2 regions of the Paenibacillus sp. FSL F4-0236 genome follow, and region 2 is predicted to be linked to the other one. Evidence: riboswitches for the same ligand, from Rfam matches in the RefSeq annotation. Region 2 holds a riboswitch; the other holds the start of a gene.
The links. A riboswitch is a leader RNA that binds a small molecule or an ion and turns the genes downstream of it on or off. The one in region 2 is predicted to bind preQ1.
Positions count from the first base shown of each region.

Region 1 (15,503 bases), 2.4 Mb from region 2:
TAGATTCCTTTAAGGTCCGGATTGGCTTGCATCATCGCTTTTGCAAGATCCGTGGACTTCAACTGATCTCCGCCGCCATATTGCGGCTCTAACACTTCAATATCTGGATATTTCGCTTTCATTTGTTCTAAGAAGCCATCACGACGCTGTTGACCTGTGCTGCTTGTTTGGTCATGTACAACTAAACCTACTTTACCCTTTTTGCCGATCAACTCAGCCATTTTATCAGCTGCCAAAGCTGCTGCCGCTTTATTGTCAGTCGCTGCGGTTGCTACAGGAATATCGCTATCTACACCAGAGTCAAAGCCAATGATTGGAATATTGTTTTCCTTTGCCTTTTCCAGATATGGAATCGCTGCTTTGCTATCGAGAGCTGCTAACGCGATTGCTGCTGGTTTCTTATCTAGCGCCGTCTGCAGCATCTCAATTTGTTTATCTACCTGACTCTCATTTTCAGGTCCTTCAAACGTAATCTCGACATTAAACTCCTTGGCAGCCTTCTCGGCTCCTTGCTTCACCGCTTGCCAGAATTGATGCTGGAAGCCTTTTGAAATGACTGGGATATATGGTTTGTCTGAACCGGATGCACTCTTTTTGCTATCACTGTTGTTACAAGCACCAAGTAAGGTAGTAGCCAGTAATAAACTGGCAAGCATGATAATCCCTCTTCGACGTTGTTTCATTTAAATCTTCCCCCTCGTCATTTGCTTTGTATATCACTCCGTATGGAGATAATACCTAGTTCATTGCTTCCGTCTGCGAAGAATATCAGCATACACTGCTATGATGATTACAACACCGACAATGACTGTCCGCCATTCCTGAGCAACGGACATAATCTGTAAGCCATTCGTCAGTACACTCATAATCAGTGCACCAATAATTGTACCTAGAATAGAACCTACGCCCCCGCTTAAAGATGTGCCTCCAATGACGACAGCCGCTATAGCTTCAAGTTCATAACCAGTGCCAAGTGATGGCTGGGCTGAATTTAGACGTGATGCCATCAGGATACCAGCGATTCCGCTGAAAATCCCTGTGATGGTATAGATCACAATCTTCCATTTGACCGTATTCACACCTGATAAGCGAGTTGCTTCTTCATTGCTGCCAAGTGCAAAGTTATAGCGTCCAATAATGGTCTTCGACAAGATGATGCTTGCGATAACACCGAGCAATAAGAAGATTACGATGGTGTTAGGAATGCCTGGGATCATCTTGCCCATTGCAATCTTGGCAAAAATCGGATCATCATTGAAATAAATCGGCTTGGCACCCGTTATGACAAGTGATAATCCTTTAGTGACCATCATAATCGCCAGAGTAGCAATGAAAGGAGGAATATTCATTTTCGCCACCATTAAACCACTTATAAAACCGCATAGTGCACCAGCTAGAATCCCGCCTACAATTCCGAGTGGAACAGGTAGGCCCCAGAATGTAATGATGACGCCAACCATCACCGAGGAGAAGGTCATCACAGTACCCAAAGCAAGGTCGATCCCACCCGTAATAATTACAAAGGTGGCACCCAGCGCTAATACTCCAATTACAGCTGTCGAGACGAGGATTCCAACTAGGTTAGAAAACTGAAAAAAGTTACTTGATGCTACGGAAAATACGATGACCAGAATGATCAAACTTGCGAATGCTAATAATTTTTGTTTAAACCCTGATTGCGCCCCGCTTTGCTTAGAGCTGATAGGCTGGCTAGTCCCTTTATCTGCAATCTTCATGACCCTGACACCTCCGATAAACTCTTGAACGATTATGAACGCATCGTCGCATATTTCATTATCGCTTCTTGCGATGCTTCTTCTGCGAGTAGTTCACCAGTTATACGTCCTTCACACATGACAATAATGCGATGGCTCATTCTTAGAATCTCTGGGAGATCTGAAGAGACTATAATGATCGCTTTTCCCTCACCTGCTAGCTGATCAAGCAACTTATAGATCTCACTTTTCGCTCCTACATCAATACCACGTGTGGGCTCGTCGAAGATCAACACATCGCAATCTCTCGTTAACCATTTCCCGATAACTACTTTTTGCTGATTCCCACCGGATAAAAATTTGACTTTTTGACTTACACTTGGAGTCTTGGTTGCTAGTGCTTCCGCATGCTGCTCCGCGGACTTTCGCATCTCCCGATCCCTCATCCATCCGAATGCATTACGGAATTTATAGAAGGAAGCAATCGCATTATTCATGCTAATGTCCATATCTACAAGCAGCCCGTAGCGTTTGCGATCTTCGGACAAATAGCCAATTCCATGCTGCACTGCTTGGTGAGGCTGTTTTATACGAACCGTATTTCCATGCAGCTTAATCTCACCCTTATCGATAGGATCAGCCCCAAATACGGCACGAACAACCTCAGTACGTCCAGCGCCCATTAATCCAGCGAAGCCCAGAATCTCACCTTTATTCAGATGAAAGCTGATATCCTTCAACATTTGCCCACTGGATAAGTTTCGAACCTCTAGTACGACTTGCTCTGTCTGTAACGAATGTGTTGGCTTCGACGTTTGATACAGTTCACGACCAACCATCATGCTAATAATCTGATCAATAGTTATTGAATCCGTCCGAACAGTATCCACGTAACAACCATCCCGCATGACTGTAATGCGGTCTGTGATCCGTTTCAACTCATCCATGCGGTGAGAGATGTATATAATACCTACACCTTTTTCTCGTAATTGCTCGATCATACGGAATAACTCGTTAATTTCCGTATCTGTCAACGCTGCAGTTGGTTCATCCATGATCAGTACCTCCGCATTGAAGGACAAAGCTTTGGCGATTTCAACCATTTGCTGATTAGCAACTGTCAGATCTGAGACCAAAGTCTTCGGATCTAGTTTTAGATTCATCTGATCAAACAGTTCCTGCACCTTACGATTTAGCTCCAGATCATCAACGAACCATTTCAGCGCCTTGCGCGGCTCACGACCAATAAATATATTTTGGGCCACTGTAAGATGCGGCATTAGATTCAGTTCCTGATGAATGATACTAATCCCGAGTTCCTGCGCAGCGCGAGTATTAGCAATCTCCACCTCAGATCCCTTGTACCACATCTGACCCGCATCCTTGGAATAGACTCCTGTTGCAATCTTCATTAAGGTAGACTTTCCTGCGCCATTTTCACCGACTAAGGCATGCACTTCCCCACGCTTCAGCTCAAATTGACATTGATTCAATGCATGAACACCAGGAAAAAATTTATCAATCCCCGCCATTCGTAGTAATACTTCGTCCATTTCATATCCACCTCAAATCCTTTATGATTGCCTTTTTGTAAAGTAATCGCTTTCAAATGTTGAATGTAAAATTATTGTATTACCTATAAGTTTCCAATGTAATGGAATATTCTCCGTAAAAAAGTTTAAAATTTTATGTTTTGAAGCAAGCAAAAAAGACTACACCGTCCTTTTACGGACGAAGTAGCCTTTAGATCAGCTCATATGTGTATAACAGTTGTGATCCTTACATTCGAATAGCCTACAGGTTCTGACCCTTTCCTGCCACCAAGGTGAATGTCTTTGGTATTCCTTTATCATAAACATCCGAGGATAGATTGGGTTCTTCGATCAATTGGCGGATCACAAGCCCGGAACTGGCAGCAGCTGTTACAATTTCTCCAAGCGTCCAGCGGCGCCAATATACAACGCTATGTTCCTGTTCGTCTATTGGTTTGCCTGTGGAAGGCAAATACTTAGAGTACGAGACCTTTTTTTCTTCCAATGTCGTATCGAAATAGTCCCCGCTAACTTTGTGCTTACGAACCTTCGCTGTAGAACCCTTAGAGGATATAAGCTTAGTTGTCACAGGATGGAAATCACGTAGAACAAAAATCCCACCAGGAGAAAGTAAATGGCGGACGGTTTCCATAAACGGTGCTAGGTCGGTAAAGTAGTGTACAATTCCTAATTCAGCAAATACGATATCATATGAACCATCAAGCACGTGATCTGGCAGCTTAAGAACATCTGATACGATATAGTTAAGCTGAACACCTGCTTCTTGTGCGAGATCAGCTGCATAACGCGCATTAGCTTCTGAGAAGTCAGCAACAGTAAGGTCCGCTCCAAGTAATGACAGCGCGACTGCTTTCATTCCGTTTGATCCCATGAGATTCATCATCTTTTTACCCTGTACATCTCCAAAATAAGAAGAGAGCGGGTACAGCTTTGCACTTGGTTCCTTAATTAACTTGGCTGCAGCCTCAGACGGTGTACCAAATCGAGCAACCCAAGCTGTGTACGTGTCTTCGTTCCATAGTTCCTCACTCGTTGGCGCAGTGCCTTTTCCAGGATGTAGTTCTAAATTTTGATCTTGTTCTTCCATACCTTGCGACCCCTTTATGATTAAAATATCTGTTATGAAGCATTCTGAATGGCATCTGCCACCTGAATCGTTTTCTTTCTTCCAGCGTACAAATATACACCCAGTCCAAACATAACCAAAAGTCCACCTGCCCATTGTAGCGCAGTTAATTGTTCACCTAATAGCAGATAAGCAAGGATACTAGCCCCCACTGGTTCTCCTAAGATGTTCATAGATACCGTAGTTGCGGATACATACTGAAGCAGCCAATTAAATAAAATATGACCAAACACCGTAGGAACAACTGCTAGCAATAGGAAAATCCCCCACTCATTCGCAGGATAATTAAAAAAGGAAATCCCCATGAACAGATTGTAAATGGCAAACACACCAGCCGCTGATAAGAAGACTATCAAGCTGTACAGGTATGAGGGCATGCGCACTACAAGCTTTTGACCGATAAGCATATGCACAGCTACCGCTACTGTTCCTCCAACCGATAACAAATCACCTTTAAGATTATCTGCAGAGATACCAATATCGCCCCAACCGATAAACACTACTCCGCCAATAGCAATACTCAGCCCCAGAATAGCAGACACAGCCGTTTTTTCCTTATACAAAAAATAAACGCCCAGCATAATAAACACTGGCTCCAGCGCCATGATCATCGTTGAACTAGCTACCGAAGTATACTTCAAAGAGCCCATCCAAAGCAAAAAATGTAGAGCTAGCATAGTGCCTGAGAGCACAAGCATGATCCAGTCTTTTTTACGAAGAGCAAACGCTGCTCCGCTGTATGGTCTTGCAAAAGGCAACATCAGCAGCGAGGTGAACAACAGCCGATACATTCCTTGTATAGATGCTGGCGCTGCTGACCACTTAATAAAAATGGCGGAAAAAGAGATGGCCACAATCCCAATCAACATTAAAATCGGAATAGGAAGTGGCGGTTTTTTAAGCTTCACATGGTACGCGTCCTTTCACTATCTTAAGTCACTTATGTTAATTTAACGCAGACCGTGAAAAAATGCATCTATTTTCATTAGATTTCACTAAAAAAAGCATAAGCAATGTCATTTCTGACGAGAGCTCATGCTTCTTAAAGGCTAAGGTTTCAGAACCACCTTGATGCAATCCTCTTTTTTCTCACTAAAAATGTCATAGCCATGCTCCGCTTTGCTGATAGGCAAGCGATGTGTAATGATATCTGTGGGATCAAATTTATTCTCTTTAATCATCTTATAAAGCAAAGGCATATAGTGAATCACTGGAGCCTGTCCCATTTTTAAAGTAATGTTGCGTTCAAATAGATGACCCAAAGGGAACATATTGTAATTAAGCCCATAAACTCCTACAAGCTGAATAGTTCCGAATTTACGTACGATATCCGAGGCCATTCTAAATGCACTGAGTGAGCCTCCCTGTAGCTTCAGAGTGGTTTCCACTTTCTCCAAAGCAGATATTTTGGCATCCAAACCTACACAGTCAATAACTACATCTGCGCCCCCATGTGTTATCTCCTTCAAATGAGCTTCAATATCCTTAATCTCTTCAAAGTTGTAAATTTCGACATTATTGGTCAGCTTCGCATGCTGCAGACGGTAGCCAATATGATCAACTGCAATTACTCTTGAGGCGCCTTTGATCCAGGCAAACTTCTGAGTAAGCAGACCAACAGGCCCGCAACCGAGAACAATGACTGTATCCCCTGGCTTCACTCCGCCGCTTTCTACTCCCCACCAAGCAGTAGGCACAATATCAGATAAGAAAAGAATTTTCTCATCTTCCATTTCTGCATCCTCAGGAACGACAAAAGGGCCGAAATTACCATAAGGAACCCGCAGTAATTCGGCTTGCCCTCCTGCAAAGCCCCCATAAGTATCGGAATAACCCAGATATCCGCCTGTATCCTTGGCGTCATTAGCATTGTCGCATTGACTCTCCATCTCATGCTGGCAGAAGTAGCACTGACCACAAGCTACATTAAAGGGAATAATGATCCGGTCGCCTTTCTTGACTTTAGTTACGTCTGGACCGGTCTCCTCAACAATCCCCATGGGCTCATGACCAATAACATAGTCATCATGCATACCTGGAATTTCACCGTTAAAAATGTGCAGATCTGAGCCACAAATCGCTGTAGAAGTAATTCGAACGATAATGTCATCCTTTTTCTCAATCTTCGGATCAGCAACCTCTTTAACTTTCACTTTCTTCTTCCCTTGGTAGGTTAATGCTTTCATGCTGTTAATCCGCTCCTTTGAGTATAGCATAGGATAGAACGATAACGTGTCTACTATGTTATAACCCATTACCTTATCCTCTTATCCATGAAGAAGCGGAGAATACATCATAAGCGCATAGTTATCCGTTACAGCTTCATCTCCAACTAGGTCGCCGGTACGTGTGAATATTTTTCGACTGATCTTATTGCTACGAATATATCCGCCCCATGGTTCTAGGCTTATCCAATGATCACTTTCGTACACTTCATATTTATAAAGGGACTGCTCATCGCATCTCCATTCCCCATGCAAATGGCTGTCATCCAGCCAGAGCTTTAATTGATACGTTTGATTCGTGTTATTCTTCACTTGAAGATCCAAATAATTATAAGAACAGGTGGCCCCGCTTCCAAATGGCTGTGTGCGCTGTTCATCTGGAAATACATCATAGCTGTGCCGATGCCGTTCTGTAACCGTAAGAGGTGTATGCAGTGTCATCCAGTAGATCAGATTGGACAACTGGCACAGTCCCCCGCCGACTCCAGAATGGAAGCCACCATAATGCAGCACCATCCCGTCCAGATACCCTTTTCGCTTACTGGGCTTACCAATGCTTCTCCAATAGGAAAAAGTCTCACCCGGGCGCACCAAGAGCCCATCCATTTTCGCTATCGCCAGACGTAAATTGGTTATTTTATTGTATTGAAGCACCATATCTACATTCCGTAGACTTCTTAATAACGGTGTAGCATGAGTCATCACTTCATTAGATAAAATTTCACTAGTGCGCTGCTTCGCCACCTTGCTGCGGCTAGTGCACCATTTCAAATATCTTTTCCAAATAAAATATCGCTTTCCGGCAAACAGTCTAAGTCGAGAACGCTGAATAGGTTTCATGGCAGCCTGAGGTGTATTCATCTAGAACTGAACCTCGCTTTCAGCTCGTAACTGGGCGAATCTCCCTCCGATTACCGCATTATGATGCTTAACGATCTCACTACTATTCAGAACCCCATTATCAAAGGTGCTATGAGCATCTTGGACGAGAACACTCTTATACCCCATACTGTATGCGCGTCTTATTGTCGTATCTAGGCAGAACTCACTTTGCATCCCACAAATCACCAGATTCGTGATCCCCAGCTTCTGTAGCTCCTCTTGCAGTTCGGTTCGGTGAAAAGCATCCCAAGTAGGCTTCTCCACAATAACTTCGCCTTCCTGCGGTGTGATGCGGTGACTGATCTGCCATGTGGGCGTACCTTTTGTATATTCCTCATCTTCGGTGTGTTGAATATAAACTATTGGAGTACCTGCAACCCTAGCTTTGTTCTGAAGGGAAATAATTCTCTCCATTACACCCTCTTCATCGTACAGCTTTTGATCAGGATAAGAGAACATAGCTTCTTGAACATCGATAATTAATAGTGCAGTTGAATTTCCCATTAAGTACCTCCTACAACTTTTATGAAAATCATACCAGATTATGGGACATTCTATCTACAAATTTCAAGGCTTAAATCAATAAAAAAAGGGCATCTGCTGAGCAGACACCCGTTACATTTAAATACTTTTTACTTGCCACGTTTATTATGCCAGATCAATGCATGCAGCTGTGGAAGGACACGTACTCTATTCATCTCAGAGTCTACGATTACTTTATTAAACAACCATTCCAGCCTTCCCAAAAGTCGAGCAGAAATGTCGCCTTCTTCAGTGACATCATCATTCCCAGGCTGCAGAAAGAGCTGCACATTTGGATATCGCTGGTGAATGTCTTTTGCATAATTAAAGTCCTTATCATCAAACACAACGACTTTAAGACTGTGCGTAGAGCGGCCCAGATTCTCCATCTTACTCATGATGTTATCTAGTATTTCCCAATTCGTCGTCATCCCTGAGCTTGGCGGCTTCGGACTAATGGTCAGCACATCCACGTTATTGAACCATTCCTGCCATTTACTGCCCTGAGTTTCTATAGCGGCTTGTATCCCTCGCTCATGTAGCAGGTTAATAAAAGAGCCCAGCCCATCACCAATCAAAGCAGGATTTCCGCCTGAAATCGTAACACAGTCGAAATTATCTCCAGCTATAGCTAAAAGTTCATTCATAATTTCATCCGAGGTCATCATTCGAACCTTATCCTTAGCAGTACCATCCCAAGTAAAAGCAGAATCACACCAGCCACAGCGATAATCGCAGCCATAGGTACGGACAAACATCGTCTTCACTCCAATTACCGCACCTTCGCCTTGAATAGTTGGACCGAACATTTCAATTACAGGAATCTTACTCACAGTCACAGCCTCCATATAAACGGTAGGATGGCCCTTCATCCGGAACATCTTCAGCCAGCACCTCTGCCCAGGAGGTTGGAGTCTCCCATAGCTTTACCGAGTACAAAGGCAACCCTGCTTGCTTAAGCTTGTAGGCAATATATGAAGACATATTTTCAACTGTGGTGCGGAAAGACAACAAAGCTACTTTGGAACCCGTATTCGTTAACGTCTCTAACACAGGTTCGTTTCCCATAGCGAGAAAAGCGTGATCTAGACGGTCTACAAGGCTTTGTTGCACAGTCGTCTTGATATCACTGAAGTCAATAACAAACCCTTCGTCTGAATGGCCTTCCGTAGCCTCTGGTTTGCCCTTAAGCACTACTTCGAGCTTATAAGTATGTCCATGCAGATTGCTACATTTCCCTTTGTGACCAATTAATTGATGCGCCGCATCAAACGTAAATATTTTGCAGACTGAAACCTCGTTAAGCATTAAGATCCGGCCTCCATTCTCTCCGCCTCATATTGCTCAAGACCACGCTGACGCAACAGACAGGCTGGACAAGTACCGCAGCCACTGCCAATAATACCGTTGTAACAGGTCAATGTGTGTTCGCGAACATAATCAAAATAACCCAGTTCATCGGCCATTTTCCACGTTTCTTTTTTATCCAGCCACATCAATGGAGTGTGTATCGCAAACTCATAGTCCATAGATAAATTCAGCGTAACATTCAATGATTTCACAAATACATCACGGCAGTCCGGATACCCGCTAAAGTCCGTTTGGCAGACACCAGTGACGATATGGGAGTAACCCAATTGTTTAGCTAATATTGCGGAAAAAGACAAAAATAACAGATTCCGTCCGTCAACAAATGTACTAGGAAGCTCATCACCTTCGCCAGCAACGATATCAATATCCTGGCGGGTTAGTGCATTTGGTGCCAGCTGATTAAGCAGCCCAAGATCAAGGATATGCTGTTTTACATTAAACTTAGCTGCTATTTCTGTAGCAACTTCGATTTCAGCCGCATGACGCTGATTATAATTAAAGGTAACTACCTGCACTTCCTCAAACTGCTTCAATGCCCAAACCAGGCAAGTGGTGCTATCTTGTCCGCCGCTAAATACGACGAGTGCTTTTTTGTTCATCTTAATCTCTCCTTATCAACTTGTTGGGATTAGCGGTTATCCACTTTTTCTGGATAGAGGTCGTGATTCATTAAGCGGTGCTCCGCCATCGCCTCATACTTCGTACCCGGTCTTCCATAGTTGCAATAAGGATCAATAGATATTCCTCCACGCGGAGTGAACTTGCCCCATACCTCAATGTATCGTGGGTCCATCAGTGAGATCAGATCATTCATAATAATGTTGACGCAGTCCTCATGAAAGTCACCGTGGTTACGGAAACTAAACAGATACAGCTTTAATGATTTAGATTCCACCATTTTCTGTTCAGGAATATACGAAATATACAGTGTGGCAAAATCCGGCTGACCTGTAACAGGACATAAGCTAGTAAACTCAGGGCAGTTGAATTTAACAAAATAATCACGCCCTGGATGCTTGTTATCAAACACCTCAAGAATAGCTGGATCATAACCAAACTTGTACTGCGTTCCCTGATTACCAAGTAAAGTGACTTCTTGCATTTCCTCTTTCAATCTTCCTTCTGACACGACAAAAAACCCCTCTCTTTTCCTTCGGCCTTGGCCGGTAATGGAAAGAAGAACGAGATTTCGAAAACTTTGCTCCACTAAGAAGAAACGGAAGCAACGTCCGGGTTAAGGACTGCATCCGCTTATAAGATTTAATATACTCTTAGTTTTTTATAGAGGGAGTTCGCGAACCTCTCCTGCACAATCCGTGCAGACTTCTTCTTCATGCATATTGCGTCTTGAACTATACCATGGTAATTTGCTTCTGACAAGTTCTACGCTTTGCCCGTCTTCCAAATCCAGAGCGAAAGCACCACAATCCACAAGAGCAAAAGCAGGCTTTCTAGGAGCAATACTCCTTCTCCATTTAGAATACTGTTCAAATTCTGGACGATTTCAATACTTGGCAGAATTACAAAGATCGGATAGGTCCACTCTGGAAGAGCGACGTACACAGAAGCTACTAAGAAAAAAACGACCATAAATGCGGAGCAAATGGCTGAACCATTTTTGGAGGAACTTACCTTTAAACCAATGATAATTCCAACTTGCACAAAGATAATTCCACCCAATAACATATACATTAAGGAAGGGAGTAAATCCATTGTCAAACCTTGATTTAGTACATAAACAATCAGCTGTGATAACAAAGAAAAAACAAGAACAGATCCAGCTTTCGCTGTAATAATCTGGCCTCTGCTTAGCGGAGTAATCAACAGCGCATCATAAGTCTTACTCTCCCGCTCCTCAATTAATCCTGGGCCGGTAATCATGATCCCAACCATCACTTGCGCAAATAATATCCATGTAGAAAGAAGCATGAAGTCCAAACCGCTCTTGTCCACTACAGTGATGATGATTTTAGCCATAAATATAGGCAAAATTATTAGAATTACAGTCGCAGGATTACGCAGTATATCCTTACTTTCATGTTTAAACAGCTTCCATATCTGATAACTCAACTTAGCTCACTTCCCGTCAGGGCAGCGAATACATCTGCCAGCGAAGCTTCTTTACTGTGCATACTTAGAATTTGATTCGTAGACATTAGCTGATAGATATGATCTTTAGTAGCTTCTTCTGCAATCGGCCAGGATTTCATAACCACTTTCCCATCCTGCTGATATTTAACTTCAATTTCTGGTTTACCATAAATGGTCTTAAGTCTATGCGGTTCATCGAGTGCCACCAAAGCACCAGCGTGCATGATGCCCACTCTATCGCTTAATGCCTCGGCTTCGTGCATATCATGCGTCGTTAAGACGATGGTTGTGCCTTCTTCTTGAATTCTCTTGACGTGATTACGTATGAGTGAAGCTGAATTTGGATCTAACCCACTTGTAGGCTCATCTAAAAACAACACTTGAGGCTTATGTAATAATGCTCTGGCGATTAGAACACGCTGCTTCCAGCCTTTGGATAAGCTGCTTACTTTAGCTTTTTCCTTATCTAACAGCTGGAGGGTTTCCATGACTTCATTCACTCGATTTCCTGCTACCCTATACAGATCAGCGAACAGCTCCAGATTATTTCGAATAGAACTACGCATGTATAGGTTCGGAAGCTCGAAAACAACACCAATTTGAGCATGGATTTCTTTTTTATGACGTGAAATATTCATGCCATTAATTAAAATCTCTCCACTTGTAGACTGAAGTAGCCCTGTCATCATGCGCATCGTTGTAGTCTTCCCTGCACCATTGGGACCTAGAAATCCAAAGACCTCACCTTTCTCCACCGTGAAAGTAATTCGATCAACTGCACACCTCTCCTGATAATATTTTGAGACCTCAGTTAGCTGAATCAATAACACTCCCCCCTTTTTAGAATAGTTAACTTTCTTCTATCCTTATTCTGGTTGTAGAGGATTATCTCTGTTGTTGCTATTCTGTAACATTCGCTATTCCTTAGTACCTTCCTTTGTTCAAATCCGCTCAGATGTGGCAAAAATAAGGATTCAAATCCTAAGAAAAGGGTAACTTAAACATAATAATCTTCGAGGTAAGGGTGGGATCATCTAATGGAACAAAGTATACAGAAACTTATGGACTGGATTAACAGTCATGTGAATGAAACTATTGTAATTGAAAAGAAAGAGCTTCGTGATCTGGATAAAATTCATTTTAATCTAGAGGCTGTTGAGTTTCGGAGTGCGGAGGATGTTATCGATGATTATCTAGGGAGTGCATTAATATTAAAAGGATTTGGCAGCACTTTAAACGCCGATGGTGAGCTAGTATCGCTACCACACTCCACCTATGACTTAGCTATTGACGGGCTTCGGATTGAGGACATAAGTGATCGCAAGGCGGAAATAACTACTGAAAGAGCTAAATATACCCTTTCAGTGGATTAAACCATATGTAATGACAGCAAAAGAGCCCACAGTAATCTGTGGGCTCTTTCTAATTAATAGTTACTCTTCTCCAATGATCTCCACTTCAGTTTCAAGCTCCACTCCGAATTTATCCTTCACAGTCGCTCTTACATGGTGAATTAGCCCAATGTAATCGCTGGCGGTTGCATTATCTGCATTTACAATAAACCCTGCATGCTTCTTGGATACCTCAGCACCACCGATTCTTGTTCCCTGCAAGCCACTCTCTTGAATTAACTGACCTGCAAACCGACCTGGAGGACGTTTAAAGACACTACCACAGGAAGGATACTCAAGCGGTTGCTTGGATTCACGCAAGTAAGTAAGTTCATCCATTTTCGACTTGATGGCTAATGCATCACCAGAAGTCATAGCAAAATTGGCCTCAAGTACGATGTATTCACCGCTTGCGAACACGCTTTTTCTATAACCCCATTGCAGCTCATCCCCTTGAAGAGTCACTAATTGTCCGCTCTTAGTTATAGCCAGTGCACTATGCAGTACATCTTTAATTTCTCCGCCGTAAGCGCCTGCGTTCATGTATAACGCTCCACCAACCGTTCCTGGAATGCCACAGGCGAACTCAAGACCCGTAAGCTCCATATCCAGCGCATATCTGGAAACATCAATAATCTTAGCGCCGCACTCCGCATATAAGAGATTGTCTCGAATCCCCACATCCGTTAGTCCTGCTGTTTGCAGAACTATTCCGCGCACACCTCCATCACGGATAATCACATTGGAGCCGTTCCCAAGTATCGTAAGGTTTATCCCATTCTGTTCCGCATATGTAACGATCTTTTGAATTTCCTCATAAGTAGCTGGTGCTGCCAAAATATCAGCTTTACCGCCCATTTTGGTATACACGTGATCTTTTAAGTTCTCATGACTCTTCACAATCCCTGCAGTCATTAACTGCTCTAGGTCATTTTGAATTTTGTCAATATTCATGTTTCATGCTCCTTTAACCATGTATAAATGATGGTCCTTGATCTATTTTTAGTAGTAGTATCATGGATTTGTAGGCAACCACAACTGTAACAACGAACAGGCTCCCTTGTCAATGACGGGAGCCTGTTCGTTGTATGATTTCAATATAATTATACGGCTTTGTAGGCCGCAAGCTCGTAAGGAAGACACAGAGGCACACCTGTACGTGGATCTGGAACAATATCTGCCTCAATTCCAAACACCTCACGCAGTACATCTGGTGTCATAACTTCAGTAGGTGAGCCTTCACTAACCACAGTACCGGATTTAATAGCTACCATATGCTGTGCATAGCGAGTAGCATGATTCAAATCATGCACGACCATGATAATGGTACGGCCTTCTTCCTCATTCAGCTTTTGCAGAAGCTGTAGAACTTCAAGCTGGTGAGCCATATCTAGAAATGTTGTTGGTTCGTCCAGGAATAGAATGTCAGTTTCTTGCGCCAATGCCATAGCGATCCAAGCACGCTGACGTTGTCCTCCAGATAAGCGGTCAATCGGACGGTCATGGAAAGGCTCCATACCTGTAACAGTGATTGCGTTGGAGATAATGCTGCGATCCTCTGCTGTCATTGTGCCAAATCCTTTTTGATGCGGGAAGCGACCATAGCTGACAAGTTCAGAGACCGTTAGACCGTCTGGAGCCGTTGGGTTTTGCGGTAAGATCGCAAGCTGACGAGCTACCTCTTTCGTTGAAAAGTTATGGATCGATTTACCGTCCAGCATTACACTGCCGCTCTTAGGCTTCATGATCCGGGCCATTGTTTTAAGAATTGTAGATTTACCAGAACCGTTAGCCCCCACTAGTGCGGTTATTTTTCCCGTAGGGATAGTTAAGTTCAACCCTTTAACAATTGTAGCCTCTGCATACCCAATACTTAACTCTTCTGTGTTCAAACGTTCTGACATGTTAACAACTCCTTAAAAGTTTTATGGAGCTATGCTCCTAGAATGAACTACATAGTAAAACTCGCTTCGTACGCATTATGCTTTCGATTTGGCGAGTAAATATAAAAAGTAAGGTGCACCAATGATCGCAACCACGATGCCTGTTGGAACTTCTGCAGGCTGTAACACCCATCTGCCGATAGTATCAGCAGTAATCATAAGAAGCGCCCCTGTCAACGCACTAGCGGGCAATAATACCTGATGACGGGGTCCCACAAGCTTGCGGGCAAGATGTGGTGCAATTAGGCCGACAAAGCCAATTCCTCCACTTACAGCAACGCAGGAGCCGGCAAGCGCAACTGCAGTCACTAGAAGGAGAATACGCTCCTTCTCCACTCGCATTCCAAGTCCTACTGAAGTATGGTCCCCTAGATTCAATACATTAAGAATACGGGCTTTATAGAAGGCGAACGGTAACAGAATCGCTATCCAAGGTAGCAGAGCAAGGACGAATCTCCAATCGCCACCCCATATTTTCCCGGCGATCCAAGTCGCTACAAACTGATAATTATTGGGATCAAGCCGAAGTGCCAACACCAGCTGGCAAGCGTTAATTCCGGCAGCGACTGCAATCCCGATAAGGATCAACCTTGTTGGAGATAGACCATCTGCTTTTCTATAAGCAAGAATATAGATTAAAGCGGCGGTTAAGCTAGCCCCTCCAAGCGCTAAGAGCGGCAAGAC
Region 1 is NZ_JBBOBK010000001.1:2,327,940-2,343,442, reverse strand. Features, by position in the region: gene NSQ29_RS10800 (ABC transporter substrate-binding protein) at 1-683, opposite strand, end outside; gene NSQ29_RS10795 (ABC transporter permease) at 744-1,736, opposite strand; gene NSQ29_RS10790 (sugar ABC transporter ATP-binding protein) at 1,769-3,268, opposite strand; gene NSQ29_RS10785 (class I SAM-dependent methyltransferase) at 3,510-4,355, opposite strand; gene NSQ29_RS10780 (DMT family transporter) at 4,388-5,302, opposite strand; gene NSQ29_RS10775 (zinc-dependent alcohol dehydrogenase) at 5,444-6,580, opposite strand; gene NSQ29_RS10770 (VanW family protein) at 6,662-7,480, opposite strand; gene NSQ29_RS10765 (cysteine hydrolase family protein) at 7,481-8,005, opposite strand; gene queE (7-carboxy-7-deazaguanine synthase QueE) at 8,134-8,856, opposite strand; gene NSQ29_RS10755 (6-pyruvoyl trahydropterin synthase family protein) at 8,849-9,331, opposite strand; gene queC (7-cyano-7-deazaguanine synthase QueC) at 9,331-9,993, opposite strand; gene queF (preQ(1) synthase) at 10,023-10,496, opposite strand; PreQ1 riboswitch class I at 10,660-10,703, opposite strand; gene NSQ29_RS10740 (ABC transporter permease) at 10,778-11,464, opposite strand; gene NSQ29_RS10735 (ABC transporter ATP-binding protein) at 11,461-12,309, opposite strand; gene NSQ29_RS10730 (hypothetical protein) at 12,523-12,858, shown strand; gene murB (UDP-N-acetylmuramate dehydrogenase) at 12,919-13,830, opposite strand; gene NSQ29_RS10720 (ABC transporter ATP-binding protein) at 13,980-14,780, opposite strand; gene NSQ29_RS10715 (FecCD family ABC transporter permease) at 14,856-15,503, opposite strand, start outside.
Region 1: linked by a shared signal. The riboswitch ahead of queF (preQ(1) synthase) and the one ahead of NSQ29_RS21215 (queuosine precursor transporter) in region 2 are both predicted to bind preQ1.

Region 2 (15,503 bases):
GATGTCTATTATATAGAAATACCGACTTGGAATTTCGCGAGTTTGTTGTTCACAAGAAAACTATAGCATGTTCTTTTCAACTAAACTGCCAGTTAGTTGAACAAATAAAAAAACGGCTGCCTAAGCAACCGCTGTTCCACTAACGTACCCCGTGAGCTCAATGATCTGAAGAAATTGTTTCACTCAAGCTATTCCTCAGAAATCTCTACGTACTATCTTAACCCAATTTGACGCTGAAATTAGGCATTAACCTTGCCTAGGGCGAATATCTTAACGGGGAAATACATTAAAAAAAATGAGGCGATACACTTGGGATACTTCGTTACTGTGGAACCGGGCGTAAAAGTATTTATAGAGGACATCAATCCGAAGGGAAATAAAACGATACTTTTTATTCATGGATGGCCGCTAAACCATAACCAGTTCGAATATCAGTTCAATTTCCTTCCTAAGCTCGGATATCGTTGTATCGGAGTGGACTGGAGAGGATACGGAAATTCGGATAAACCATTCGATGGTTACGGTTTCGATAGATTAGCAGATGATCTTCGTATGGTCATCGAAGCGTTACAGTTAAAAAACATAACACTGGCAGGACACTCTACCGGAGGAGCTATATCAATTCGTTATATGGCTCGTTATAAAGGGTACGGGGTATCTAAACTCGTCCTGATCGACGCTGCGTCTCCATCAAGCGTTCCAAAAGAATTTACGAATAAAATCATCGAAGAGACAAACAATGACCGTCCGAAAATGCTGCAAAACCAAACGGAGATTTTTTTCTTTCAGTACATTTCTGAAGCGAAATCCGAATGGTTCTTTCTAATGGGTTTACAAGCTGCGAATTGGTCGACCTCCGCCATTATGGTCACGCTAAGAGACGAGAATGTTTACAACGATCTTGGACAAATCGATGTGCCCACATTAATTATTCATGGAATTCATGATAAAGTCGTTCCGTTTACCCAAGCTCAGGAAACAAATAAGCTGATTAAAAATTCGCAATTAGTTCCATTCCAATACAGCGGCCATTGCCCTTTTTTGGAGGAGCGTGATAGATTTAACCAACTGTTATCTTCTTTTGCATAACGCCTCGGATTAGCCGCACCATCGCTCCCCATAAATATAGTCCGATAATGCCCGATGATTGAGCAAACCTGCCCGTTAGCTTAATAAAGCATCGTCAATCTAATACCTATCTTTCAGTTCATTAATTCATCTTTTGGATACAACTGCTCTACTGACATCTTCACGCCTGCATTCCCCACATCCCGCGAATCGACTCTGCGTCTTTGACCATCCTGCCGACTAGTTCCGAGACTGTAGGGATATCATGGATCATCCCTGTCACTTGGCCTGCCCAGCCGATGCCCTCTTCTTTGACATCATCATAAATCCAGCGCTTGTTGGCTGCACCGCTAATATATTCTTTTAAGGCTTCATAAGTCGGAGTCACACGCTCAATTTCGAGAATCTTATCTATGTACTCACTACGCAATACTCGCGCGGGCGCTCCGATAGAGCGTTTGATTACGACTGTATCTGACTCGGAGCTTTCTACTAGGGCTTTTTTATAAGAAGCAGCCGCATGAACACATTCAACCGTAGCAACGAATCGTGTGCCCATTTCAATTCCCTCAGCCCCCAGTGCATGGGCCGCCATCCATCCGCGGCCATCCCCGATCCCGCCTGAAGCAATCACAGGAATATCAACCGCATCAACTACTTGAGGAACGAGCACCATAGTCCCTACATCATCACGTCCCAAGTGGCCTCCTCCCTCCTGCCCAACAACAATAACTGCGGAAGCGCCTAATTGTTCAGCTTTTTGGGCTTGTCTACGTGAAGAGACGAGCACGAGCGTTTTAATATCAGTCTGCTGTAGCATTTCCAGTATTGGGGCCGGATTCCCACCGGTGAGACTCACCACGGGAACCTTCTCGTCGATGGCGACCTGTACCCGATCTTCATAACCGATACCATGCACACCGATGGCAAAATTAACGCCAAAAGGCTTGTCCGTCAAAGTACGTACCCGTTCTATTTCTGAACGTAAAGCCTCTGCACTTGGAAGACTCATCGCTGTGACCTGACCCAATCCACCGGCATTCGAAACGGCAGCGGCGAGGTCTGCGTAACCTAAATAAGCAAGTCCACCTTGAATAATAGGATACTCTATGTGCAATAACTCCGTAATACGGGTGTTCCATTTCATCTTCATCTACACCTTTCCTATCTTTAACCACAGCAGAATCACAGCAAATAAAAGAGCAATTCCCCCTGCCAGATAATCCATTTTCTGAAATTGCAAAACCCTATAAGAAGTTCTTCCTTTACCATTTCCATAAGCACGCGCATCAATCGCATAGCTCAGCTGTTCAGCACGTTGAATCGTCGTGAAGAGCAAAGGAATAATGATCGGGACATAAGCAAATATCCGTTTAGGCAGTGATAATGCTGTAAGGTCATAACCTCTAGCCTTTTGTGCGAGCAGAATACGATCCAGCTCCTCCTTGATGGTAGGAATAAACCGGATCGCAATCACTATCATTAAGGAGAATTGTTCTACGGGTACCCCCATTTTGGATAGAGGTGCAAGTAGCTTTTCAAGACCATATGCTAAGTCTAGCGGTTTAGTCGTTAACGTTAATACTGAGGCTAATAAGATGAGCAATATAATACGCCAAACAAAACGTAATCCTGTTCGCAGTCCCTCTTCAGTTACCTCAATAAAGGACCACGACCAGAGGATCGTTCCTTTGGTGAACACAGCATTATACAGAAGGGTAAACAGCAAAACAAATAATAACGGCCGCAGCCCCCGCCAGAAGAAATGAATAGGAACCTTCGACAGCAGCAAAATACCGAATACAAAAACAGTTGCAACTGCATAGCTAAGCCATGTTCCAAGCATCAGAAAGCTAAGCATGAGAATCACGATACTAACAAGCTTTATACGAGGATCTAAACGATGGAAAATCGAATGCGTCTCCACATATTGACCCACTATTACGGAATCAGCCATGTAGACGCCCCCTCGAATGCCAAATTGGCTGAACAGCATCGAAGATATCCTGCTCTTTACAGCTAGCAACCTCTATTTTTTGGCCAGATAGTTCCTCTACTAGCTTCAAAAGCTGTACGGGTTCAGGCATGGACAAGCCCAGCTCCACCAATAATTCTTCCTTTTCCATAAATAGTGTTCTGGGGTCAAAATGTCCTTCTAGCTGACCTTTATGGAAAACCAAAACCTCATCCGAGTACTCAGCAACATCCTCCATCTGATGCGAAACGAAGAGAATGGTGCGCTGATTTTGTTGCTGCCAAGTCTTCAGTAGCTTCAGCAAAGATACTTGGCTAGCTGGATCTAGCCCCGCTGTCGGTTCATCCAAAATTAGCAGCTTCGGATTCGTCATCAGCACGGAGGCAATGGCCACACGGCGCTTTTCTCCACCGCTTAATTGGAATGGATTTAACGGGAGAATGCCCTCTGACAAACCCACTTGCGGTAAAATCCTTTCAATCGCTTCCGTGATTTGCTGGCGTGAAGCACCCTGCAGATTCAGAGCAAAAGCAAGCTCCTTTTGCACCGTGGTTTCGAATAGCTGATGCTCCGGATATTGAAAAACAAAGCCCAGCTCCGGGACGACCTTTAATTGTCCTTTGGCATCTCTCGGAGCAGGCTTCTGATCAATCCAATAGTCTCCTTTTACGGTGGGAGTCAAGCCCTTCAGCACTTTGACAAAGGTAGACTTTCCTGCACCCGTGGGACCGATAATCGAAATCCATTTGCCCGCAGTAATGGTGCAGTTTATATTGTGCAAAGCCACATGATCAGCATAGTTTACACTTAAATTATCTAATTTGTAGACCATTGTGATCGAATTATCCCCTTCCAATCGGCTGTTGGCGGCACTTCTGAATGGAGCAATGCATGTACACGCACGGCAAAGGGTAGATGTAATTGATAGTCCGCAACAGGCATCGTTTCAAAAAAAGCCAGTGGAGCACCATCATACTCAAGTCGCCCTTGATGCAGGAGTAATAATCGTTCTGCTGAAAGCACTTCCTCCATATGGTGAGTGATCTGAATAATGGTCAGCCCTTGACGATGCAGCTCTTGCATAATGGCAAGCACCTGCTGCCTTCCCTGAGGATCAAGCATAGAGGTGGCTTCGTCAAAAATAATGACTTGCGGGCGCATCGCCAATATAGCCGCAATAGCGACACGTTGCTTCTGACCTCCAGAGAGCTGATGTGGCATAGCGTCCAGGTAATCCTCCATATGAACAGCCTGCAAGGCATGCTCCAATCGACTGCGCATTTCCTCCCTTGGCACACGAACGTTCTCCAAACCAAAAAGCACCTCATCCATAACGGTTGTGGTGATAAATTGATCCTCTGGATTCTGAAAAACAAAGCCAATTTGCTGATGAATATCTGCAAGATCAGCTGGCTTTGTGGTGTCTAGGCCCTTAAACTGTACAGCCCCTTTTCGCGGCAGCAGCAGTCCGTCCATGAGCTTTGCAATGGTGGATTTGCCAGAGCCATTCGCGCCAACAATCGCCACAAACTCCCCCGCTTCTATTGTAAAGCTGATATCCTCTAGGACAGGCTGACCCTTTTTATAATAAAAATGAACTTGATCGAAGGTAAGCATTTATTCACTCCCCTTTTGACGATGCCAAGTAGCGAAAAATGCCCCAATGCTGTTCTCGGAAAATGCAGGTGCAGGCTTCTCCCATTTCGTCACTTTTGATCCATTCACAGCAAAGATTTCACCGGTTAAATCCGCATCAGACTCACTCAATAATGCAGTCACAAAGGAAGCAATATCCTCCGGGCCACCTATTCGCCAAAAGTCTGGGAACGGATCATTACGGCTGGCATGTTTCGCTTTCAAATGATCAATGACAGGTCTGGTCATATCTGTTAAAGCGGCTGGCGAAATCGCATTGACTCTAATTTGATCACGTTTCAGCTCCGCTGCTAGTGTCCACGTCATTCCAAGTATTCCAGCTTTGGCTGCACTATAATTCACCTGACCCACAGAACCTGTTAGTCCAGCCGTAGAGGTCATCAACAGGATATCGCCACCCGTCTGGCGCATATATGGAAGTACGCGTTGAATGCTATAGTAGGTGCCATTTAGATGTACATCCAGCACAGCCTTCCACTCTTCATCCGTCATCCGTAGACATTTCTGATCCTGCAAATTCCCAGCGTTAGCTATCAATACCTCAATACGGCCATACCGTGTAATAACCTCATCCACCATTGCAGTGACCGCAACTGGATCTGCTACATTAGCAGAGTATCCTGATGCCTCACCACCCGCCTGACGAATCTCATGGACAACCTCATCGATTAAGACTTGTTTTGTACCATTTACAACCACTATATAACCGGACTTGCCGAGCTGCACGGCAATACTACGCCCGATCCCTCTGGTTGCTCCAGTAATTAAGGCTACTTTGTTCATCACTACACCTCTTTCACTGAAAAAGCTCCCGAAGCAATAACATCGCCAGCTTCTGTTGTAAGGGTCACTTTAACCAGGCAGTCATCCTCCGAAAAATCAAAAATCACGACATTATCGACCTCTAAAGGCTTATGAAATTTCATATCATATTGAGTGATCCACTGTGCCTGATGCTCCTCGATATATAAGGATTGGGCTAATCCCATTAGATACATCCCATGCGCAATGGGCCGCTTAAATCCAGCCTCAGTTGCAGCATCCTCATCTAGATGAATAGCGGCCAGATCTTGGGAAGCTGCTGCATATTGCCGGATAGCCTCAGCCGTTATGCATTTTCTCATCATGATCATCACCTACCCGAATTAACACAGTTTCTGCGGTGACTATAAGCTCGCCTTCACATTTACAAACCAGCGTATGTGTGTAAAAGGTCAGCTTGCCCTGCCGGCCATCTTTTTGCACCTTGCTCGTTAATGCTAATTCACAATCTAACGTCATCCCTGCCGTAATCGGAGCTTGATATGAGAATTTCTGAGTGCCGTGAAGCAAGGGCTCTCCCTTGCTAAGCCAAGGAATATCGAAGACCTGCCAAAAAATAATAGGCATCGTAGAAGGAGCAATCAGATTGCCATTAGTCGTCTGCACGGGTGCCTCAATACTCTGTGCGTAATCCGATATCCACTCAGCAGTCATAAGAATCTGATGTCGGACACTGTTCATTCCGTAACCTCCACAAGCGTAGCCAGCCCCAACCCGCCGCCAATGCCCAAAGTGGCAAGTCCCCTTTGATAAGGCGTATGCTGCATTTCAGCACATAAGCGAGTCATTAAAATCGCTCCGGACGCCCCATATGGATGACCGATAGCTAATGCGCCTCCTCCAAGATTGACCTTTTCCTGTGGGATCTGAAGCTCATTCAGTGAGGCTAGAACTTGTGAAGCAAAGGCTTCATTAAACTCTACGATATCTAAATCGGCTATGGTCAGCTGTTGACGCTGTAACACCTTTTGTACAGCTGGAACTGGCCCCATACCTAAATAATTTGGATCCACACCTGCCGCTTGCGCATCCACTACACGCAGGATAGGCTTAAGCTTGAGTTGCCGACATTTCTCACGGGACATCATTAATAGAAGCGCCGCACCATCATTAATAGGACAGGCATTTCCAGCGGTGACGGTACCTTTTTCTTCAAAGATTGAAGGCAGCTTTCGCAGCTTGTCCAGGCTCGTATTAGCCCTTGGACATTCGTCGGTGTTCACCCACTCCCCCTCAACCAGAAGAGGTACAATCTCCTCCTGAAACCTACCAGTTTGCTGAGCATGAACGGCCTTCTGATGGCTTTTAAAGGCATATTGATCCTGCTCTTCTCGCGAAATCCCATACTTCCGCGCTACATTTTCCGCAGCAATTCCCATATCCGGATCACCGTAAGCGCTAGGTGTAAAATGAGCACGGGTATATAGCTGCGGAACCCCCATCAAGGTTTGGGGCTTAGCCATTTTCCAAGGGGCACGACTCGTGCTCTCAACACCGCCCGCTAAATAAATCTCACCTGCGCCACTTTGAATAAGCCGTGCTGCTATGTTAATGGCCTCTAGCCCAGAACCGCACTGCCGATCCACAGTAACGCCCGGAACCGAAACAGGCAGTCCCGCTTCAAGCGCAGCTACCCGGGCAATATTTCCACCCGGACCGACCACATTTCCAATAATCACATCATCGATCATATCGACGGGCAGGTTCGTCTCTGCCACAATATGCTGAATAAGCGGCGCCAGTAATGCTTCCGGCTCAAATGTACTTAATAAGCCGCCCATCCTGCCAATCGGTGTACGTTTTGCCATAACAATTACTGCTTCTATCATACCATCGCTCTTTTCACATAGTCTTTCATCGCTTGCCGGGCAATTTTGCCACTGCTTGTATAGATAAACTCATCAACTGTCAGCAGCTGCTTCGGCGCTTTGTAACTTGCTAAATACTGGCGACAATAATTCTTTATTTCGTCTATAGATAAATGCTTTTCACCATTCCATTTCACGAGGACTGCCAGCTGTTCTCCCCAATAATCGTCAGGGACGCCAAGCACCATTACTTCTTGCATTTCCGGAAGATGCTCCAGTACTCGCTCTATTTCCTCTGGATAAACGTTCAGCCCACCGGAGATAATTCTATTTTTCAAGCGACCCGCCAGATATAAATAACCAGCTTCATCCTGATAAACATAATCCTCTAACACAAGCCATCCCTCTCGAAAAGCTGCTGCGGTCTCCTTCGGCAATTGATGGTAGCCTAGAAATATCATATCACTTCGCACATATAACTGCCCAATCTCCCCCGTAGGGACTTCACGGAGCTCTTCATCACGAATGGAAACTTGCACTCCGGGATAGGGCTTGCCTACAGAGTTCGGATTATGCTCTTCCAGAACATCCAAATAACTAATATAACTCGCTTCTGAGGAACCATAGGATTCATAGAGACGCGTTCCAGCGAACACTTCTATGCCCTTTTTTTTGGACAACTCCGACCACTTTGCACCTGAGCTAATAATCGCATCAATCTGCGTCTGCCCAGGAACAGCCTGCTGCATCATGGATTCAAGCATTGTCGGTACAACAAACAACACCACACCCGGAATCTGCTTGCACAGCTCTAACACCTGTGTGGAGCTAAATTTTTGCGTAATATGAAAGTTTGCTCCACCATACAGACTCTGCATTACAGCGAACAAGGACAGCGAATGCACAAACGGACCCGGTGCTAAAACATCCTTTATAGCGTCCAATTCAAAGGCAGCACTCGATACCTCAAAGCTCTTTAACCACGATAAATGGGTACGCATATATCCTTTGGGTAGCCCCGTTGTGCCTGAAGTAAAACCGATAAATAATAACTCGTTCGTCTCATCCAATTCAGCTTCTGGCTTCAGAGCCTTCAACCACTGATCATAGGAACCTGTTCGTTCATTTGAAAAAGTCAGCGTTGGGATGGCTTGGTCCTTGAAGACCAAATTCTTTGCAGCTTCCGGCTCGGCAAAAATCATTGTCGGCTGGCACTGCTCTATAATAACCCGCAGTTCATTTGCACTCCACTTGGGATCTAAAGGAATGGGAACACAGCCTGCATAAATAGCCCCCAAGAAAACCTCGACAAATTCAATGCGATTCGTAGATAAAATAGCGATTTTGTCATGCCTAAGGCCCATTTGCTGTAGACCATTGGCAATTCTCCGCATCGCTTGCACTAATGTTGCATAGGTATGCGTTGCTTGGTCATGGGTTAAGGCAATGCTGTCGGGCTGTTCTGCTGCATAACGCAGTATAGGAACTACTAGATTCATCCTTCACCACACCTATTCGTAATTTCTGTGACTACCGATTATGTACACTCTCTTCGCTCGGGATACAATTAGAATGGCTACGATAGCTTATTTTAGCTTTATATTAATTTTATGTACATATTTATATGGAACGTTTGATCCCTCTTACGACTGGAAAAATCAAACAGCGCGCATCGATTATGATCGGTACGCGCTGGCTGTATTGTTGTTTATTCCTTCTTATGAGCGGATGATGGTATTCCATCTTCAGCAAAAGTAAAAGTTCGGGCGATATATAAGATAGGTGTGCTTACTGCGGTTAGTAAGAATTTCGCTAGATACGTTGTAAGCAAAATTTCAAACCACACACTCCAGTTATACAACCCAGCAAATGCAATGGTACAGAAGATTAGTGTATCCACAAAGGAGCTAATCATCGTACTGCCGTTGGAACGAATCCACAACTGACTTGAGGTGCTGTAATATTTGCGAATCCAGGAGTACAACCGAACGTCTAGGAACTGACTAATGAAGTAAGCAGTCAGACTACCCAACGCTAGTCGAGGCATCAGACCAAAGATCGTCTCCAAAGAAGACTGAGCAATATCGGTCTCTTGCGGCTTAAATACTAGTACCATCTGCATAATGACTGTCGTCATAAGCAAGGTGAAGAAGCCAAACCAAACCGCTTTACGTGCTTCTGCTCTTCCATACTTCTCATTAAGCAAATCGCTGGTCATATACAAAGTGACATACATCGTATTTCCGAGTGTCATCACGATATCAAATGGCATAGCAATCGTCTTAGCTACCTGAATGTTTGCAATTACAGTAGCGATACCTACCCATGCATACATTCCACTTTTGCCGAACAGGCGGTAACAGAGTAGAAAAAAAGCAAAATTGACAATAACAAATAAAACTCCCCACATCAAATTAAACATATTGCTTAAACTCCTCCTAGTTTTGTTTACGCGGGATGGTTACGAACCGCGGCATACATTAAGTTTTGGAACAAAACATTAATACTCTATCACACTGTCGTCAAACAATCCATAAAAATAAACAATTTATGAAATGGGTATTTATACCCATTTTTATTAACTAAAAATAAAAGTGTCAGTAATAATTCATCTTTTTCAGAAAAATATGCTATATAAACTAAAACTTTCACTATTCATCCAGAGGTTAATTCTATAGAATAGTATCAAACACTTCATTCCCGATCCATTTAGTTGATATATTACATAACTATGGAATATATTGCAGGTTGCCAGTCAATAGCAGTCGGTAGGGATATAAAGAAATGGGGCTTCGCTGCCCATAAAAAGGGGGAGAACAATATGTTTCGTTTCAAGCAGTCGATCAGTCGCAGATTTACGCGTTTATTATTTGTAGTTCTATTACTCACGTCTCTTTTGTTAAGTACCAGCTTCTACTTTATATCCACCAGTATTTTCAACAGCTATGTCATGCCACAAATCAATCAAATTCTAACTGCAGCTGCTCAGGACGTATATAAGAATATAAATACAATGCATGCTCAGCAAGCACTAAAGAAGAACGAACAAGCAGCCACCAATCTTGAATTCTATTTTCAGGATAAGAGAAAGCAGCATGGGGTTGAGACTATTTTTCTACTCAATCTAAAAGGCAAGGAAGCTGAGGTTCTGTCCGTAGATCATGATGCAAAATTAAAGCCGGAGGAAATTGTTAAGGTATCCTCTGCAATGCAGCAAGCTCTTAAAGGAAAGAGTGGACTAAGCGATACATACAAGGATTCGCATGGTGTACATAAGTCAGCTTATATCGGAATTCCCGGAAGTACGATGGTTATCGGAATCAGCAGTGATGTAAGCTTTATTCAAGAAAAAACAGACAGTATTCTGTGGACCAGCGCCGGGATCACTCTGCTAACGCTGATCATAGGCTCAACTGGTGCCTGGTTTATGAGCATGCGGATTACTCGTCCTATCTCAAAGCTTGCAGCTTACAGTGCCCGTCTTGCAGAGGGAGATTTCACAGAGGAATTAACGGTTAAAGGCAGTGATGAGGTAGCTCAACTGTCCAGAAGCTTCCAAGCGATGACCCTGCGCCTAAAAGAAATGATTGGACATGTACTCGTCACCTCAAATACTGTGGTCACCGATTCCAATTCTTTAAGAGAACGTGTAGAGGTCCTAAATGAAATGGCAGACCACTCTAGTACATCTGTTGTAGAAATTGGTAAAGGTAGTACGACCATCGCGAGCAGCGCTCAAGATAATTCAAAAGCTATGGAAGAAATCAATTTCGGCATTCAGCATATTGCTTCAGCAGCCACCGAAGTCACTGAGCAGATCAGTGAAGCTTCCGCTGAAGCGATTGGCGGTAATGAGATTGCCCAAAGCGCCGTTCTGCAAATGCGCCATGTTGAACGTGCCTCCCTGCAGTCGCTGGAGCAATTACAAGTTATGAATGAACGTTCAGTAATGATCGGAGAAGTCGTTCATAGCATTACTGAAATTACGAAGCAAATCCAAATGCTGTCGCTCAATGCTTCGATCGAAGCAGCACGTGCAGGAGAACATGGACGCGGCTTTGCCGTGGTTGCCGGAGAAGTACGCAAGCTTTCCGAACAATCCCGTAATGCGAATGAGCAGATTCGTGATTTCCTACTCGGACTTCAGGAAGATATGAATCGCTCCGTTACTGAGATGAACCATGTGAATTCTGAGGTAGCCTCCGGGGTAGGCAAGGTGGCAGAAGCGGGCGATGCCTTCAATCACCTTCTGATTCTGATCCAAAGCATCAATCAGAATATTCAATCCGTATCTGCGGCGACGCAGCAAATCTCAGCAAGTACAGAAGAAGTTAGTGCTTCCGTTGAGGAAACCGCACAAATCACTTCAAGATCCCAAGAAAGTGCGGACACACTATCCGAGAACTCCGAGCGCCAACGTATAGAGCTTGAAGGACATGCAGTAACCGTGCAGCATCTATATGAGCAGGCTAAGAAGCTTCAGGAAGCTGTGCAACAATTTAAGATCTAAAGCTTAGGCTTAAATAAAAACAACCCGTTCACACGAAAGTGTTGAACGGGTTGTTTTGTTAGTGTCTCGGCGCCCAAAGAATGACCGAAACGCCGATCACACAAATAACAGCACCAACCCAGTCATATACATCGGGTGTTTTCTTGTCTACTAGCCAGCCCCATAACACAGCGAGCACGATAAACACCCCGCCGTAGGCTGCGTACACTCTTCCGAAGGACGGAAACTTCTGCAACGTAGGGATGATGCCATAGCTTATCAGAATCAAAGAACCTACCAAACCGTACCAGAGAGGTCTTGATTCTCTTAGCCATAACCATACTAAGTATCCGCCTCCGATCTCAGCAAGGCCGGCAATTACAAATAGTAGAATGGTAGCAACCATGTCATCCCTCTTTCCTATTAAACTCTAAAAATATCAAATGATTCGCAAAATATGATACAACGTCATCACGGTTAGCAAGTATGTGTACAAGCAAGCATCCGGGCCACCAAACAACTGGACCCACAAGCATCAGCAGTGGATATAAACAGATTGAGCCAGCTGGCTACTATGCGTCACCCGCAGGAGCCACTCACATGAAATTGTGCTGGAGCAGCACTAATACTAGTAGGAGCACAGCCTCTAGCAGCTCATTCAGCGCGCCATACACATCGCCGGTGAGCCCGCCGAGCCGGCTGCTAATCCGCCGCGCAGCAACGGTGCCGCTGGCCAAGGCCGCAGCTGGCAGCAGTAACGCTGCCGCCAGCTGCAGCGGCCACGCGGCTATGCCCGCGCCGAGCGCCAGAGGCGCACCGGCTGCGGCTAGCGAGAGCAGCGCGGCTATCGCCAGCGCGCGCCGCTCATGCGAGGGAGCGAGGCCGGCGAAGCTCGCGGCCAGCCCCTCGTTCCCGCGGGCAATGGGATAACGCACCATTGCCCGCACCATATACCAGCGGCTCCAGATCGCTGGCAGCAAGAGCAGTGGCAGCTCGTAATAGGCGTAGCCTTCGATTAATGCTGCCACTAAAGAGGCCTTTAACAGCAAGAGCAGCACGCAGGCGAGCACACCCATCGCACCCACACGGCTGTCCTTCATAATCTCCAGTATCCGTTCCCTTGGTCGGTAGCTTAGCAGACCATCCGCACTGTCCATCCAACCATCGAGATGCAGGCCGCCAGTAAGTCCTACCCATAAGATGAGGGTAATAACAGCTGCTGGCCAAGCCGGTAAAATCCAACCCGTCAAAGCTGCCCCAGCAGCTACGCACAGTCCGATAGCTGCACCCACCACAGGATAGAACAGCACACTTCGGCGCAGCAGCTCAGGAGAAAATCCAGGGTCACTCTTTACAGGAAACCGGGACAAAAACTGAAAGGCAGCCGCGGCAGCATCCCTGCGCTCCCTCATAAACGATACTCCCTGCTCTTGAGTTCAATTGGAATGCCCGCAGTCACTAAAAAAACCTGCTCGCATTGCCGAGCAAGCAGCGCGTTCATACGTCCTGCCAGATCACGGTACAATCGGCCAAGCGCATACTCCGGAACAATACCGTCTCCAACCTCATTAGTGACCAAAATGAGGTTTCCTTGAAATGTGCGCACACTGTCTTCAAGTCTTGTAATTTCGCTCTCAATCAACTCTTGCCTATCCGTAAATCCTTCCATGGCTAGCAGTACATTCGATAACCACAACGTTAGACAATCTACGAGAACCGCCTTTTCACCAGATAAACGCTTAAGAAGATCTGGCAAATCATAAGGCTCCTCTAACGTCTCCCAAGCATACCCACTTTGCGCGCGCTGATGCTGATGCAGTGCAATCCGTTCCTTCATTTCATCATCAAACGCTTGTCCAGTTGCTACATAGAAGGCCTGATCTGTCAGTGACGACATCAATTTTTCTGCAAAACCACTTTTCCCGCTACGCGCGCCTCCCGTTACAAGAATACTCATTGTTTCCCAGCTCCAGAGATGCCTGCACTTTCAAAGGTGGCCATTTCACTCAAAATGCGGCATATCGCTTCTATTAAATGAAGGGACAATACACCTCCAGTTCCTTCACCCAAACGAAGACCCAGGTTAAACAACGGTTCAAGCCCAAGCTGCTCCAGCATCAGCTTATGTCCCTGTTCACCTGATAGATGGGAGCCTATCATATAAGCAATGGATTCTGGCGCAAGCGCCTTCGCCACAAGAGCTGCCGCGCCCGAAATAAAACCATCCAAAATGACAGGTACCCTAGCAGCAGCTGCGCCAAGAATTAGACCAGTCAAACCAGCGATTTCGAGTCCCCCTACTTTGGACAATACATCCAGCGGATCTGCCGGATTCGGTTGATTCACCTTTAAAGCGCGTTCCACAACTGCAATCTTATGTAGTAGACGTTCATCATCAATTCCCGTTCCTCTTCCAACGGCTACTTCAGGTGGTATTCCTTTTAGAGCACACAGAATAGCTGCGCTAGCCGTTGTATTCCCTATGCCCATTTCACCTGTAATAAAAATCTCTGTCCCGTTCTCAATCGCTTCTTGTGCGATTCTTATACCTACAAGCACAGCATTCATCGCTTCTTCACGACTCATCGCAGGTCCCACGGCTATATTATCCGTTCCTCGGCGCACTTTACAATCAATCAGATCCTCATGACTAAGGTCGCCGTTAACACCGATATCAACGAACTTCACCTCAGCCCCAGCTTGGCGTGCCAGTACATTCACAGCCGCTCCTCCGCTGAGAAAATTATAGGCCATCTGCATTGTGACTTCCTGTGGAAATGCACTAACTCCCTCGCAGCATACACCGTGATCGGCAGCCATCACAACTACCGTTCGTTTGGTGAAACTAGGCTGCTCCGTACCCGAAATTCCAGCGAGCTTAACGGCCAAGGTCTCCAATTGTCCCAGGCTGCCCGGTGGTTTAGTTAGAATGTTCAGGCGGTGCTCCGCTTTTAGGAAAGACTGTTCATCAGCCGGTGTGATTCGTTTAATTACTTCTTGAATAGTTGAAATCATAATTTAACCTCCAATTAAATAGATCCGTATAACCTATTCTATCTTATCTACACAGAAAAGCCCCCATCTATGATAGATGGGGACCACTAGAATTACAACTTCACTTTCATAAATCCTTCGATTCTCTCCAGCGCTTCCGTCAATTTTTGTAGGGATGCTGCATAAGAGCAGCGAATATACCCTTCTCCACCCGCTCCAAACACATGCCCCGGAACCGCAGCAACACCAACCTCCTTGAGCAGCTGCAAAGCGAAATTCTCTGACTTCATTCCGGTATTAGCGATGGAAGGAAAGACATAAAATGCACCCTCCGGCTCGTGGCAAGGTAAACCAATAGATCGAAATCCACTAACCAGCAGCTTTCTTCGCTCATCAAAGCATCGTTTCATGTGGTCCTTATGCTCCATACCGTTCCGCAGTGATTCAATGGCAGCGATTTGACCTAGTATCGGAGCACACATCGCAGTGTACTGATGGATTTTGAGCATCGCAGCAATTAATTCCTGATCACCACAAGCATAACCCACTCTCCAGCCAGTCATCGCAAAAGCTTTGGAGAAGCCACTAATGACAATCGTTCGTTCCAACATCCCAGGAAGGGAGGCAATACTGACATGCTGACTATCATAGGTTAGCTCGGCATAGATTTCATCTGAAATGACAAGTAAGT
Region 2 is NZ_JBBOBK010000001.1:4,722,912-4,738,414, forward strand. Features, by position in the region: gene NSQ29_RS21165 (alpha/beta fold hydrolase) at 310-1,089, shown strand; gene NSQ29_RS21170 (NAD(P)H-dependent flavin oxidoreductase) at 1,250-2,215, opposite strand; gene NSQ29_RS21175 (energy-coupling factor transporter transmembrane component T family protein) at 2,222-3,025, opposite strand; gene NSQ29_RS21180 (ATP-binding cassette domain-containing protein) at 3,018-3,875, opposite strand; gene NSQ29_RS21185 (energy-coupling factor transporter ATPase) at 3,860-4,660, opposite strand; gene NSQ29_RS21190 (SDR family NAD(P)-dependent oxidoreductase) at 4,661-5,482, opposite strand; gene NSQ29_RS21195 (MaoC family dehydratase) at 5,485-5,826, opposite strand; gene NSQ29_RS21200 (FAS1-like dehydratase domain-containing protein) at 5,801-6,202, opposite strand; gene NSQ29_RS21205 (thiolase family protein) at 6,199-7,350, opposite strand; gene NSQ29_RS21210 (AMP-binding protein) at 7,347-8,828, opposite strand; gene NSQ29_RS21215 (queuosine precursor transporter) at 9,038-9,751, opposite strand; PreQ1 riboswitch class I at 9,762-9,807, opposite strand; gene NSQ29_RS21220 (methyl-accepting chemotaxis protein) at 10,151-11,839, shown strand; gene NSQ29_RS21225 (YnfA family protein) at 11,898-12,224, opposite strand; gene cobS (adenosylcobinamide-GDP ribazoletransferase) at 12,415-13,230, opposite strand; gene cobU (bifunctional adenosylcobinamide kinase/adenosylcobinamide-phosphate guanylyltransferase) at 13,227-13,775, opposite strand; gene cobT (nicotinate-nucleotide--dimethylbenzimidazole phosphoribosyltransferase) at 13,772-14,833, opposite strand; gene NSQ29_RS21245 (aminotransferase class I/II-fold pyridoxal phosphate-dependent enzyme) at 14,926-15,503, opposite strand, start outside.